One region of the Streptomyces sp. NBC_01320 genome, then DNA from elsewhere that is predicted to be linked to it. Evidence: riboswitches for the same ligand, from Rfam matches in the RefSeq annotation. Region 1 holds a riboswitch; the other holds the start of a gene.
The links. A riboswitch is a leader RNA that binds a small molecule or an ion and turns the genes downstream of it on or off. The one in region 1 is predicted to bind cobalamin.

Region 1 (7,114 bases):
TTCCGGATGCTCGCCGTCGCACGGGAGACGCGCGGCCTTGGCGCCGGCGAGGCGCTCGTACAGGCCTGTATCGACCGGGCTCGCGGCACGGAAGGCATCGCGCGGCTCGTCCTGTCGACGACGCCGGCCATGCTCGCGGCCCACCGGGGCTACCGCCGCCTGGGCTTCGTACGGACTCCGGAGCGCGACTGGGATCCCATTCCAGGTCTCCCGCTGCTCACGTACAGCCTGAGCCTGTCAACTACCCGTCGCTGAGGCGATGGGCTTGCGTTACGCGACATCACTGGCGGTGATGCGTTGTCCGCGTTCAGCCGTCCGCCGTGGAGGCGGGACGGCAGGGGCCGTTGACGGGGCCCCGCGTCGCCACAACGTCCACGCGCGGGCGCGGATGTTGCGGGAGCCGTTCCGGTCGGCGTGATCAACGAATCCGCACGACCGGCACACGAACCGGGCCTGGGAGACCCGGTTCGCCTTGTCGATGTGCCCGCACTGGGCGCAGGTGCGGGAGGTGTACGCCGGGTCGACGTACACCACCGGCACTCCTGCCCGGCGGGCCTTGTACACGATGAACTCTCCCAGCTGGGCGAAGGCCCAGGTGTGGAGCGTGGCCCGTTGGGGCTTGCGAAGCCGTACCCTCGCCCGGATGCCCGTGAGGTCTTCCAGGGCGATTCCGCGCGAGGTGCGTTCAGCCTCGGCCGCGATATGTTTCGCGATCTTGTGGTTGATGTCCCGGGCCCGCCGCGCGTCCTTGCGGCGCCGCCGTACGGCGCGGCGCATGGCGGACTTGGTGTTCTTCTTCTGCAGCTTGGTGCGCAGCTTCCGGTCGCGGAGCCGCATGCGGTTGAGCTGCCGTCCGGCCATGATGCGGCCGTCCGAAGTGGTGGCGATGTTCACGATCCCCAGATCAACCCCAAGGAAATCCACCGGATCGGTATTCAGTTCCGCTTCGGGCACCTCGCAGGTCGCGACCAGGTACCAGGAGCCGTCCCGGCACACCAGATCCGACTCACCCTTGCGATAGCGGGCGAGGGTGGCCAGCTGCTCCGTACTGCCGGTGAACGCGACTCCCTTGACCCGCCCGGCAGTCGTCCAGATCGAGACGGTGCGCGTGTCCATCTGCCAGGACAGCATCCGGTCGTCATAGGGCTGGGCCGCATGGGACCGGAAGGAGACCGGCTTGCCGGTGGTCTGGCGGTGGCGCTTCGTGCCGGGCCTGCCGAGGTTCCCCGCCCGCAGGTTCGCCTGCAGCGTGGTGTACGCGTCGCAGGTCTTCTTGATCACGTGCTGGGCGGCCTGCGCTCCCAGCCCCCACCGCTCCTTCACCTCGGCGTAGGTGTGCTCGCGCAGCGCGAAGTTCCGGAACGTTTCCCTCTCGAACGCAACCTCACTCGCCCACGAGGCTGCCTCGTTGCAGGCACGCAGGGTCGCCTCAAGTGCCGCCGCCTGCACGGACGTCGGTAAGAGCTTGACCTGCACCACCAGCTTCACCCGGCCAGACTAACGCCCAAGATTGACCCACGTCCTGAGATTAGGCACTACACACCGATATACACGGAGGAAGAATGATCATTCATACCCTGCACGCCCACTTGGTCTTCATCCCCACATACGGCGGGGCGTGTTCACCGACGAGATCCTGATGCGCTGCGCGCAGGTCATGGGGGACGTGCGAGCGGACTTCGGTACCACGCTGGTCGAGTTCAACGGCAAACAGGACCAAGTACGTTCATCTCCTGGTCCACTACTCGCCCAAAGTCGCGCTCTCCGAACTCGCCGGCTGCCTCAAGGACGCCTCCACTCGCCACCTCCGACAGGACTTGCCCGACCTCACCCACAAGTACCTGTGGGGCCAGCACTTCTGGTCACCGTCCCGCTTCGCCCCGTCCTGCGGCGGGGCACCCCTGTCCCTCATCAAGGAGTACATCGAGCAACAGAAACGACCCACCTGACCTTCGAAACTGTTCCAGCACTCCGCACCTACGAGCCACGGGAAACAATTCCTCCCGGGCCCAAGCATCGGGACTCCTTGTACGATCATGCTGAACCCGTACGACACAACATGTGGGGGCCGCCTCATCGGGCGGCCCCCACATGTATGCTCGTGCTCGCTGTCGCCGCAGGGAAATCCGGTGCGAATCCGGAACTGTCCCGCAACGGTGTATTCGGTGCCCCTTTGCGCACCCTGAAAGTCCGAGGACCTGCCGACAGCGCGTCCGGCTCGACCGATCCGGACGCCCAGACGTCCGGGCCTCGCGGATGGGCCGGTGGACGCCGCACGCAGTGCTGCCCTCCTTCTTCGGGCATGCCTCCGCGCGGCTGCCCCGCTCCCCCGCCGGCCCCGAGCCGAGCGAGGGAGAGCACCACGTGACCATCGCGCCAGCCGATCCGGCTTCAGTCGCCGAGTCCGCGGGAACCACGAACGACGGACCCGGTACCGCACTGCTGCGGACCCTGACCGACCTCACTGCCGATCTGCCCGACACCGACCCCGGTCGCGTCGCCGCCGCCGCGCTGCGCGGCCGCAACGCCGCGTCGGACGAGGCGGAGTTGCGCGCGCTGGCCACCGAGGCCGCCGCGGGTCTGATCGCCGAGGACCCCTCGTACTCCCGGCTCGCCGCCCGCCTCCTGACCCGCACCATCGCGGACGAGGCGGCCGGTCAGGGCGCGCTGTCGTTCTCCGCCTCGGTAGCCGTCGGCCACCGCGAAGGTCTGATCGCGGACCGCACGGCCGCGTTCGTGGCACTCCACGCGGCCCGGCTCGACGCGCTGGTCGAGCAGTCCCTCGCCGACGGCGCCGACGACCGGTTCGGCTACTTCGGGCTGCGGACGCTGCACAGCCGCTATCTGCTGCGCCACCCGCTCACCCGCCAGGTCATCGAGACGCCGCAGCACTTCATGCTGCGCGTCGCCGCCGGTCTCGCCGAGGACGAGTCGGTACGCGCACTGGACGAGGTCGCCTCGCTGTACGGCCTGATGAGCCGCCTCGACTACCTCCCCTCCTCCCCCACACTCTTCAACTCCGGCACCCGGCACCCGCAGATGTCCTCCTGCTATCTGCTGGACTCGCCGCTGGACGAGCTCGACTCGATCTACGACCGCTACCACCAGGTGGCGCGGCTCTCCAAGCACGCGGGCGGCATCGGCCTGTCGTACTCCCGGATCCGCGCCCGCGGCTCACTGATCCGCGGCACCAATGGGCACTCCAACGGCATCGTGCCGTTCCTGAAGACGCTCGACGCCTCGGTCGCCGCAGTGAACCAGGGCGGCCGCCGCAAGGGCGCCGCCGCCGTCTACCTGGAGACGTGGCACGCGGACATCGAGGAATTCCTGGAGCTGCGCGACAACACGGGCGAGGACCAGCGGCGTACGCACAACCTCAACCTGGCGCACTGGATCCCGGACGAGTTCATGCGCCGGGTCGACGCGGACGGCGACTGGTCGCTGTTCTCCCCCGCCGACGTGCCGGAACTGGTCGACCTGTGGGGCGACGAGTTCGACGCCGCGTACCGGGCCGCCGAGGCCAAGGGCCTGGCCCGCAAGTCGATGCCCGCGCGTGAGCTGTACGGCCGGATGATGCGGACGCTCGCGCAGACCGGTCAGGGCTGGATGACGTTCAAGGACGCCTCCAACCGGACGGCCAATCAGACGGCCGAGCCGGGTCGCGTCGTCCACTCGTCGAACCTGTGCACCGAGATCCTCGAAGTCACCGACGACGGCGAGACCGCCGTCTGCAACCTCGGTTCGGTCAACCTCGGTTCGTTCGTGGCCGACGGCGACATCGACTGGGAGCGGCTGGACGCCACCGTCCGTACCGCCGTGACGTTCCTCGACCGGGTCGTCGACATCAACTTCTACCCGACCGAGCAGGCCGGCCGCTCCAACGCTCGCTGGCGTCCGGTGGGGCTGGGCGCGATGGGGCTCCAGGACGTCTTCTTCCGGCTGCGGCTGCCGTTCGACTCCCCCGAGGCCCGCGCGCTCTCCACGAAGATCTCCGAGCGGATCATGCTCGCCGCGTACGAGGCGTCCTGCGACCTCGCCGAGCGTTCCGGTCCGCTGCCCGCCTGGTCAAAGACGCGCGCCGCCCGCGGCGTACTGCACCCCGACCACTACGACACCGAGCTGAGCTGGCCGGAGCGCTGGCAAGCGCTGCGCGCCCGGATCGCACAGACCGGCATGCGCAACTCGCTGCTGCTCGCCATCGCTCCGACCGCCACGATCGCCTCGATCGCCGGGGTGTACGAGTGCATCGAGCCGCAGGTCTCCAACCTCTTCAAGCGCGAGACCCTCAGCGGTGAGTTCCTCCAGGTCAACGCCTACCTGGTGAACGAGCTGAAGCAGCTGGGCGTGTGGGACGCGCGGACCCGCGAGGCGCTGCGCGAGGCGAGCGGCTCGGTGCAGGGCTTCGCCTGGATCCCGGAGGACGTACGGGCGCTGTACCGCACGGCGTGGGAGATCCCTCAGCGCGGTCTGATCGACATGGCGGCGGCGCGTACACCGTTCCTGGACCAGAGCCAGTCGCTGAACCTGTTCCTGGAGACGCCGACGATCGGCAAGCTCTCCTCGATGTACGCCTACGCCTGGAAGCAGGGGCTCAAGACGACGTACTACCTGCGCTCACGCCCGGCCACCCGGATCGCCCGGGCGGCGTCCGGTCAGGCCACGGTCGCCGCTGCCCTTCCCGGACAGCAGGCTTCGGCTCCCGACGCGGACGCGATCGCCTGTTCCCTCGAAAACCCCGAGTCCTGCGAGGCCTGCCAGTAATGAGCTCAACCGACAAGAATCTGCTCGACCCGGGCTTCGAACTGACCCTGCGGCCCATGCGCTACCCGGACTTCTACGAGCGCTACCGCGACGCGATCAAGAACACCTGGACGGTCGAGGAGGTCGACCTCCACTCCGACGTCGCCGATCTCGCCAAGCTGACACCCGCCGAGCAGCACATGATCGGCCGGCTCGTCGCGTTCTTCGCGACCGGCGACTCGATCGTGTCGAACAACCTTGTGCTGACGCTGTACAAGCACATCAACTCCCCCGAGGCGCGGCTGTATCTGTCGCGGCAGCTCTTCGAGGAGGCCGTGCACGTCCAGTTCTATCTGACGCTGCTCGACACGTACCTGCCCGACCCGGACGACCGCGCGGCCGCGTTCGACGCGGTGGAGGAGATCCCCTCCATCCGCGAGAAGGCGCAGTTCTGCTTCAAGTGGATGGATTCGGTCGAAAAGATCGAACGGCTGGAGACGAAGGCGGACCGCCGACGCTTCCTGCTGAACCTGATCTGCTTCGCGGCGTGCATCGAGGGGCTGTTCTTCTACGGCGCGTTCGCGTACGTCTACTGGTTCCGCTCGCGCGGTCTGCTGCACGGTCTCGCCACGGGGACCAACTGGGTCTTCCGTGACGAAACGATGCACATGAACTTCGCGTTCGAGGTCGTCGACACCGTCCGCAAGGAGGAGCCCGACCTCTTCGACGACGAGCTCCAGCAGCAGGTCACCGACATGCTGAAGGAGGCCGTCGACGCGGAGCTGCAGTTCGGCCGCGACCTGTGCGGCGACGGACTGCCGGGCATGAACACCGAGTCGATGCGCGAGTACCTGCAGTGTGTCGCCGACCAGCGGCTCACCCGGCTCGGCTTCCCGGCGGTGTACGGCTCCGAGAACCCGTTCTCGTTCATGGAGTTGCAGGGTGTTCAGGAGCTGACGAACTTCTTCGAGCGCCGCCCGTCGGCGTACCAGGTGGCGGTGGAGGGCTCGGTCGCCTTCGACGACGACTTCTAGACCCTGACCCCGGCTCTGGGATACGGGCGCCGCGTGGCCGTGACCGGCTGCGCGGCGCCTGCCGTTTCCGGGGGCTCCGCCCGCCGTTCGTACTCCGCGGCGCGCAGCTCACGGTCGATCCGGCGCTCCCGTGCGAGCCCGATGAGTGCGGGCAGCAGGACGAGAGCGAAAAGTGCGGCTATGGCCAGGAAGTTCATGAATGTGTTCATGCCCCTACTGTCGTCCGTGCGGCCGTATTTCGGCAGTGGCAGGACTGTCACGCAGCATCGAATTACTGCCACACTGACGTCATGCTGAAGAATGTCGCCGCTCTCCTGCTCGACGAGGTCCACCCCTTCGAACTCGGCGTGCTGTGCGAGGTGTTCGGCCTCGACCGCAGCGACGAGGGCCTGCCGGTCCACGATTTCGCGGTGGTCTCCGCGGAAGGCCCGTTGCTGCAGACCCATGCCGGATTCACCATCAGCACACCGCACGGACTGGACCGGCTGGAGGAGGCCGACCTCGTCGCCGTACCGGCCGGCAGCCACTTCATGGACCGGGAGTACCCCAAGGAGGTCCTGGACGCCCTGCGCCGTGCGGTGGACCGCGGGGCGCGCGTGCTGAGCGTCTGCTCCGGCGCGTACGTCCTCGGCGCGGCCGGGCTGCTGGACGGCCGCCGCTGCACCACCCACTGGCGCCACGCCGCCGAGCTGGCCCGCCGCTTCCCGCGGGCCGTCGTCGAGCCGGATGTGCTGTACGTGGACGAGGGGCCGGTCATCACCTCGGCCGGCACCGCCGCCGGGATCGACGCCTGTCTGCATCTGGTCCGTCAGGCGCACGGCCCCGATGTCGCCAACGCCATCGCCCGCCGCATGGTGGTGCCGCCGCACCGGGACGGCGGCCAGGCGCAGTTCATCAAGCGCCCACTGCCGCGCACCGCGTGCGACACGGTCGGCGGGACGCTCGCCTGGATGGAGCGCCATCTCGACCAGGAGATGACCGTCGAACAGCTCGCCGCGCAGGCGCACATGTCGCCGCGCACCTTCGCACGCCGCTTCCAGCAGGAGACGGGCACCACCCCGTACCGCTGGCTGCTACGACAACGAGTCCTGCTGGCACAGCACTTGCTGGAGACCTCCGATGAAACGATGGATGTGATCGCCAGCCGGACCGGCTTCGGAAACGCCGCAGCGTTGCGTCATCAGTTCGTCAAGTCCCTGGGCACCACTCCGAATTCCTACCGCCGCACGTTCCGTGGCCCGACACCGGTCTCCGAAGCCGCCTGATCCACATCAGACCTGACGTCCGATCATTCGTCCAACCATTTTCCACATCAGTCCATGGACCATGGTCCCCGCTTC
Region 2 (7,114 bases), 2.4 Mb from region 1:
CCCCAGGTCGTCTTCACCGACCCGGAGGCCGCATCCGTCGGGCTCACCCTCGCCGCGGCCGAGCGCGCCGGGCACCGGGTCCGCGCCGTCGACCACGACCTCGCCGCCGTCGCCGGCTCCGGACTGTACGCGGACGGCTACCGGGGCCGCGCCCGCATGATCGTCGACCTCGACCGCGAGATCGTACTCGGCGTCACCTTCGTCGGCCCCGGCATCGGGGAGCTGCTGCACTCGGCCACGGTGGCCGTTGCGGGTGAGGTCCCCATCGACCGGCTTTGGCACGCGGTCCCCGCCTATCCGACGATCAGCGAGGTGTGGCTGCGCCTGCTGGAGGCGTACCGCGGCTGAGGACGGCTGGTGAGCCGGTGCGTCGGCGACGGGTCCCGCCGTCCCTCGGAGGCACAGCGGGACCCGTCGCCGGGGTGCTTCGTCCCGCGCAGGTGCACGCTGCAACTACGTCCCCGAAGTGCCGGCGAGCTCACGGGGCGAAGCGTTTTTTCCGGTTCTCACCAGTAGTGGCGCCGTCCACCCATCCCGTGGCCGACAGCACCGAGAATCCAGAGGACCGCACCGATCAGCACGAGGGCGACGCCGATGGTCCACAAGATGGAAATTCCGGCCACCATGCCGATCACGAGCAGAATGACTCCGAGGACGATCATTGCGTCCCCCAATCTTTCAGGGCCACTTCCGAGTATGCGCCGGACGGCGTGTCTCGGCGTGGCAGACGACTGCCGTTGCTCGTACTGCCGTCCAGGGCCGGGAATCCCTGGCCGGGACCGCAGTGGATCACACGTGACAGCCGGGGTGTTCCGCGCCGCCGAGGCGGTCCGATGGGCCTTCTCGACCAGGCGCGATCCGGTCCGGCGAACCGCTACGCGACCCGCCTCTCCGGCACCTCCTGTTGCTCTTCCTCGTCGGGCAGCTTCACGTCGCTCACCAAGATGTTGACCTCCACGACCTCCAGACCGGTCATCCGCTCGATGGCGGCGATCACTTCGGTCCGGACGTCGCCCGTGAGCTCGACGATCGAGTATCCGTATTCGACGATGATCGACAGGTCGACCGCCGTTTGGACCTCGCCGACCTCGACCTTGACACCGCTGGTGACGGACTGACCTCCCGCTCCGGGTACCCGCTCCCGCACGGCCCCCATACCGCGGGCGAATCCCCCTCCCATGCCCTGGACTCCGGGCACACCCCGGGCCGCCAGCCCGGCGATCTTCGCCACCACGCCATCGGCGATCGTGGTTCGGCCCCGAGACCCAGGTTCCGTTCGGCGGTTTCCGCCGTGCGGTCCTGCCGCGTGCGTGGCCTCGGATTGCGAGCGCGTGGTTTCGGGCCGGTTCACCTGTGTTTGATCGGTCATGGTCGGTCGCCCTTCCGATGAGAAGGTGGGTTCGAACGCCTTGGCCAGTTTACGTACCATTTGTCCATGTTGCTCGAGCGGTACGGGTGTAGGCGGACCCACGGGCGGGCCCGCGCGGAGAGAGGGGCGGGTGGGCGGACTGCCCCTTCTCGTCCTCCCGCCTTCCTGGGCTCCGCCTCCACGACCGCTTCGGTCTCTCCGTCGGCGGACTCGAACAGGCCGACCGGTCGTCGGGGATGGTGTGACCTGATGCCACCGGCGTGGTGGGCCGGTCCGGTGGTGGAGGCCGACGCCGGATTACGGGACGTCGGCTCCGGTGCTCAGGGACCGCCCGCAGCGCAGGTTCCAGCGGCCGGACCGGCCGCTGAGCTCGGTCAGCGTCAACGGGGCGACGTCCAACCGCCAGAACGTCTGCGGCGGAAGGTCCAGCGCATGCACGATCGCGGCGCGTACCACTGCGGGTTCGGCCACGGCGATCACGCGGCTGTCACCGGCGCCGTCCCGATGCAACGAGTCCAGCCAGCCGCCGACCCGCGTGCACAGGTCCAGCAGCGACTCACCGCCGTGCGGTGCCGCCGAAGGGCCGGACAGCCAGTCCGACACCGCCTCCGGCTCGGCCTCGCTCACCTCAGCCAGCCGCTGCCCGCTCCAGCGCCCCAAGTCCCAGCCACGGAGGGCCGGTTCGGGATCGGACCGCAGCCCCAACGCCTCGGCGGTCCCGGCGCACCGCTCGTCCGTGCCACACACCCGGCGGTCGGCGGCAGGCATCGCGTCCGCGGCCGCACGCGCCCGCCGGACACCGGACGCGTCGAGCGGGGCGTCGCCGTCGAAACGGGCTTCACGCAGCGCCGCGTTGAGCGCCGGTGAGATCAACATCACCTGTACCGTCAACACCGGTGTCAACTCCCTGAACTGTGGCCTCTCGGGTAAGCACACCATGGCATCCGGGCCTCCCGGCCCCGCGGATGGCGCCATGGCGGCGCGTGCCCGCAGGCGGTATGGTCGCGACGAACATGACGACGGTGTGATGGAAGTCCGGTGAGAATCCGGCACGGTCGCGCCACTGTGAACCCGTACCCGTACGGGAAGTCAGACCCGGCACTGTCGTCTCAGGTACCACGATCGGGACGCGTGTTCCCCCAGGAGGTTCTGCCATGGCACAGACTGCTGCCCCCGCAAGCGTCGCAACACCCGCCATCACCCCCATCTCGCTGAAGGCCATTGCCCCGTGGGCGGTCTTCTTCGGCATCCTCATGCTCGTCCTGCTGTACTTCGTCGGCGCCGAGCAGGGTGCCACCGCCGTCATCTCCGGCGAAGGTGTCCACGAGTGGGTTCACGACGGTCGCCACCTGCTCGGTTTCCCCTGCCACTGACACGCTGCGCACCCCAGGGGAACCCGCTCATGAACTCCATATCCGTCAGAGCCCTGCTCGTCCGCGGCATGCTGGCCGGACTTGCCGCGGGCGCGCTCGCTCTTGCCGTCGCCTACTTCCTCGGTGAATCCCGGGTGGACGCGGCGATCGCGCTCGAAGAGGCTCACAGCCACGACCACGGCGGCGGCGAGGAAGTCGTCAGCCGCACGATGCAGTCCACCGCGGGTCTCGCCACCGGTGTCCTGGTCTTCGGCGTGGCTATCGGCGGCATCGCCGCGCTGGTCTTCTGCTACGCCCTCGGCCGCATCGGCAGGTTCGGCCCGAGGGCCACGGCCGCATTGATCGCGTTCGGCGCCCTGCTGACCGTGTATGTGGTGCCATTCCTCAAGTACCCGGCCAATCCGCCGGCTGTCGGAAACCCCGACACGATCGGCCAACGCACCACCCTGTTCTTCCTGATGGTCGCCCTCAGCGTGCTGCTGGCCGTCGCTGCCGTCATCTTCGGCAAGCGGCTGGCTCCCCGCCTCGGCAACTGGAACGCGTCCATTGCGGCGTCCGCCGCCTATGTGCTCGTCATCGGGCTGGCCTACGGCTTCCTGCCCTCGTTCAATGAGGTCGGAAAGGACTTCCCGGCCAGTCTGCTGTGGGAGTTCCGCCTCGCCACCCTCGCCGTTCAGGTCACGCTGTGGACCACTTTCGGTCTGGTCTTCGGCTATCTGACCGAGCGACTGCTGGTGCCGAAGACCGGCACGGTGACGTCCGAGGGCGGTACCACGTCCCATGCGGCCGCCGCTGCGAGCTGAGGCGCCGGCCGACTCGTCGGCCGTATGACGGCAGAACCCGCCGGAGTGTCCCGGCGGGTTCTGCCCTTTATGCGGCGTCCGTCGCGTCGGTGGCTTCAGCCACGTACGTCATCTCCGTTGCGTCCGGCGCCTCCGGCGTGTCCGACCATTCGATGAGGAAGTGCTTCACCCGGTCGTCCGCCCTGACGAAACACATGCCTGCCGCCACCATGACACGCTGGGACGCGATGTTGTCGAGGTCGGCATCGCCCTTCACGGCGGCGATGCCCTCGTCGCGGGCGAGCTCCAGCAGCGCCCGCAGCGCCTCGGAGGCGTACCCCTTACCACGCGCCGCAGGGGTCAGGCCGTAGCCGATCGTCACTTGCCCCTCCGCGTTCGGAGCGCCGTGAAAGCCCACTCCGCCTATGGCGTGTCCGTCCTGGCGGAGGCGGATCTCGTAGGCGCCGAACGGCTGGGGGTTGCCGGTGTCGGCGCAATGCTCCAGGAAATGCCCGGCCCCGGCCGCGTCGCCGTCGGTAGGGTACTCCGGTGCCCATAGGGCCCCTGGCCCCGGACGGCGGGCCACTACGTTCTCCGCCTCGGCGGGACTCAACGGGTGGAGTACGAGTCGAGGTGTCACAAGATCTCCCATGACCCGTCGGACTATCACGGCGGCGAGCCTCGGCGCACCGGAATAATCGGATTCTTTGCTGCCTGAAGGGGTGGGCAGCCGTGCCCTGACCTTCGAGCAGTGCGCGGAGGACCACGTGGCGGCCTTCCGCTGACACGGGCCCCGGTCGACGCCGCCGGCACCTCCCGGGCCGACGCACGTGGACACGGCCCGTCCGCAACGGAGGGCCCGGGCGGCATGCGTTCGCCGACCGGGCCCACCGTCTTGCACCCACAGCGGCCGGGAAGGAGGGCGGGGCTTCCCCGTCGGACAGCGTCCGTCCCGAAGCCTCGCCGTCTCAGCTGCCCATGTCCTCCCCGAAGTCCCCCGACATCGCCGCCGCCATCCTCAGGTGAGGCGTCGCCTCCTCCTGCCGGCCCTGCCGCTCCAGGGTGCGGCCGAGCATCAGCCGCGCATAGTGCTCCACCGGGTCGCGCTGCAGCACCGCCCGCAGCTCCGTCTCGGCCTTGCCGAGCCGCGCCGAGTGGTAATAGGCGCGGGCCAGCAGCAGCCGCGGCGCGACCTGCTCCGGTGCCTCCTCGACCAGTCCGCCCAGGATCCGGGCCGCGGTCAGGTACTCCTTGGCCTCGAAGAACATCCGGGCGCGGTCCCAGCGGTCGGCTGCCGTGCCGAACTCGTAATAGGTGTCGTTCACTTGTCCTCCTCGGTCGCGGCTTTCGGCGATCCGTCGGGCCATGCGTCCCGTCGTTCGCGCAGCCCGCTGTCAGCTTCCACAACACATCACTATGGTTGAACATTCCACCAAACTTTTGGCGTGGGTATCGACCGCCCGCGCCGGCACAGGAATAGGTTGAGCGCCATGAGCAATCTCGATCGCCAGGCCGCACTCTCCGTCTGCGGCGGCCGGGGCTTTGTCGTCGCCGACCCGGTGCGTGAACTCCTCAACCCGCGTCACGTCCAGCTCGGCGAGTCCACCGAGGTTCGCAGGCTGCTACCCAATCTCGGCCGCCGGATGGTCGGAGCCTGGGCCTTCGTCGATCACTACGGCCCCGACGACATCGCCGACGAACCCGGGATGCAGGTGCCCCCCCACCCCCACATGGGCCTGCAGACGGTCAGCTGGCTCCACGACGGCGAGGTGCTTCACCGCGACAGCCTGGGGAGCCTGCAGACGATCCGCCCGCGCGAACTGGGACTGATGACCTCCGGCCGGGCCATCAGCCACTCCGAGGAGAGCCCGAAGCCGCACGCTCGCTTTCTGCACGGCGCCCAGCTCTGGGTTGCGCTGCCCGACGCTCACCGCCAGGTCGAGCCGCACTTCCAGCATCACACCGACCTGCCGACCGTCACCGCCCCCGGCCTCGCCGCAACGGTGATCCTCGGCGAGCTGGACGGCGCCACCTCTCCCGGCGCCGCCTACACCCCGATCGTCGGCGCCGACATCGCCCTGACTCGTGGCGCCCAGGCGCGCCTGCCGCTCGATCCGGACTTCGAGTACGCCGTACTGTCCATGTCCGGCGAGGCGGAAGTCGACGGCGTGCCCCTGCTGCCCGGATCGATGCTCTACCTCGGCTGCGGCCGCACCGAACTCCCGCTGCGCGCCGACTCCGACGCCGGGCTGATGCTCCTCGGGGGCGAGCCCTTCGAGGAGGAGCTCGTCATGTGGTGGAACTTCATCGGGCGGACGCACGAGGACATTGCGAAGGCCCGCGAGGACTGGATGAACAGTTCCCGCTTCGGCGAGGTGAAGGGCTACGACGGTGACCGACTGCCCGCCCCCGAACTCCCGCCCGTGGCGCTGAAACCGCGGGGGAGGGTGCGCTGACCTGGGAAAATGCCAAGTCGGCAGTCCGGTGGGCCCTCTGCGGCGCTCCAGCCCTGCGCCGTCCGGGTGGGGCTGGGTGTCGCATCTCGCGGTGTTCCCTGAAGCGGCGTCCACGATCCGAGGGTGTGGTCGTCCGTCAGCGGCTTCAGCAGACCTTGTGCTGACCCAATGTCGACTTCGCTGATGGCGTGTCAGGCGACGTTTTCACTGGCTGACGTCCGCGATGGGCCGGCCGGCGTGCCGGCCTCGGCGCGATTGCGACTCGACGTCGCCCGGACCGGCTGATTGCTTCACGTGTCTTTCCCGGAAGGCGGCGGGGCTGTCCCGGAGCGGTGGCGGCGCCCCGCCGCGGGACACCAGGGGGCTCAACTATCAGCTACGCGCTCGCCGGCGGCGACGTCGCCGAACTCCGGCGCGCGGCTCGCCGAACCACCCCAGACCGAACTGTCAGCGCGACAAGGTGGGTTGCCGCCCGAACTTCGGCAGTCGGCCTTCAGCCGCAGCTCGATGTGAATACCGACCTCGACGGGAGTGTTGAGGGGGGAGGGCCGCGAGCCGATCGCACTGCGGGGTGGACGCCCTGTCCGCGAGGACTTCGCCGAGCAGCTCGCCGGCGCCATTGATGACGCCGAACTGGCCGGTGAAGTCCGGCGCGGTGTCGACGTATCCGACGGCCTTGACGACGTGGGTGATGCGATCGAGGTGTCCGGCCGACTGCTTCACGGCGGCCGGGCGAGCGTTCGACTCCACTATGCGTGTCTGAATCATGCGGTGCTGTAGCCGTTACCGATGCGTGTCTGCTGGATGGGTGGCTCGCGGGGTGGTGCGTCGGCGTGCGCGGGGGAGCTGGAAAGGCTTGTTCCCGGCTGGGGGCCGGGTGCGTGGATCCGGTATTCGATGTCAGAGGCACGCCCGGTCGGGGTGCGTGATCAATGCATTCGTAAGTTACGGAAATGTCCGGATTAAGTAACGCGAACCGGCGTTGCGGCTTGAGGTGGGGGAGGTGGTCCAGGCTGTGGGTTCTCGGCCTGAGGGGCCGGGATCCGCACCGCGCAGCATGGCCCTTGACCGGGCCCTGGGCGCCCTTACTTGCTTGAGGGGACATCAATGTCTGCTTCTCGTATCGTCCGCCGT

Region 2: linked by a shared signal. The riboswitch ahead of OG395_RS11130 (CbtB domain-containing protein) and the one ahead of OG395_RS21595 (ribonucleoside-diphosphate reductase subunit alpha) in region 1 are both predicted to bind cobalamin.

The regions. Positions count from the first base shown of each region.
Region 1 is NZ_CP108390.1:4,793,821-4,800,934, forward strand. Features, by position in the region: gene OG395_RS21580 (GNAT family N-acetyltransferase) at 1-255, shown strand, start outside; gene OG395_RS21585 (RNA-guided endonuclease InsQ/TnpB family protein) at 271-1,488, opposite strand; partial or broken gene tnpA (IS200/IS605 family transposase) at 1,563-1,949, shown strand; adenosylcobalamin-variant (AdoCbl-variant) riboswitch at 2,109-2,208, shown strand; gene OG395_RS21595 (ribonucleoside-diphosphate reductase subunit alpha) at 2,365-4,761, shown strand; gene OG395_RS21600 (ribonucleotide-diphosphate reductase subunit beta) at 4,761-5,774, shown strand; gene OG395_RS21605 (hypothetical protein) at 5,771-5,983, opposite strand; gene OG395_RS21610 (GlxA family transcriptional regulator) at 6,065-7,039, shown strand.
Region 2 is NZ_CP108390.1:2,360,271-2,367,384, reverse strand. Features, by position in the region: gene OG395_RS11150 (dihydrolipoyl dehydrogenase family protein) at 1-348, shown strand, start outside; gene OG395_RS11145 (DUF6131 family protein) at 507-662, opposite strand; gene OG395_RS11140 (Asp23/Gls24 family envelope stress response protein) at 875-1,369, opposite strand; gene OG395_RS11135 (histidine phosphatase family protein) at 1,667-2,245, opposite strand; adenosylcobalamin (AdoCbl) riboswitch at 2,372-2,520, shown strand; gene OG395_RS11130 (CbtB domain-containing protein) at 2,524-2,742, shown strand; gene OG395_RS11125 (CbtA family protein) at 2,772-3,545, shown strand; gene OG395_RS11120 (GNAT family N-acetyltransferase) at 3,613-4,176, opposite strand; gene OG395_RS11115 (tetratricopeptide repeat protein) at 4,493-4,849, opposite strand; gene OG395_RS11110 (pirin family protein) at 5,015-5,980, shown strand; partial or broken gene OG395_RS58255 (transcriptional regulator) at 6,343-6,408, shown strand; partial or broken gene OG395_RS11100 (RidA family protein) at 6,481-6,709, opposite strand; gene OG395_RS11095 (lamin tail domain-containing protein) at 7,088-7,114, shown strand, end outside.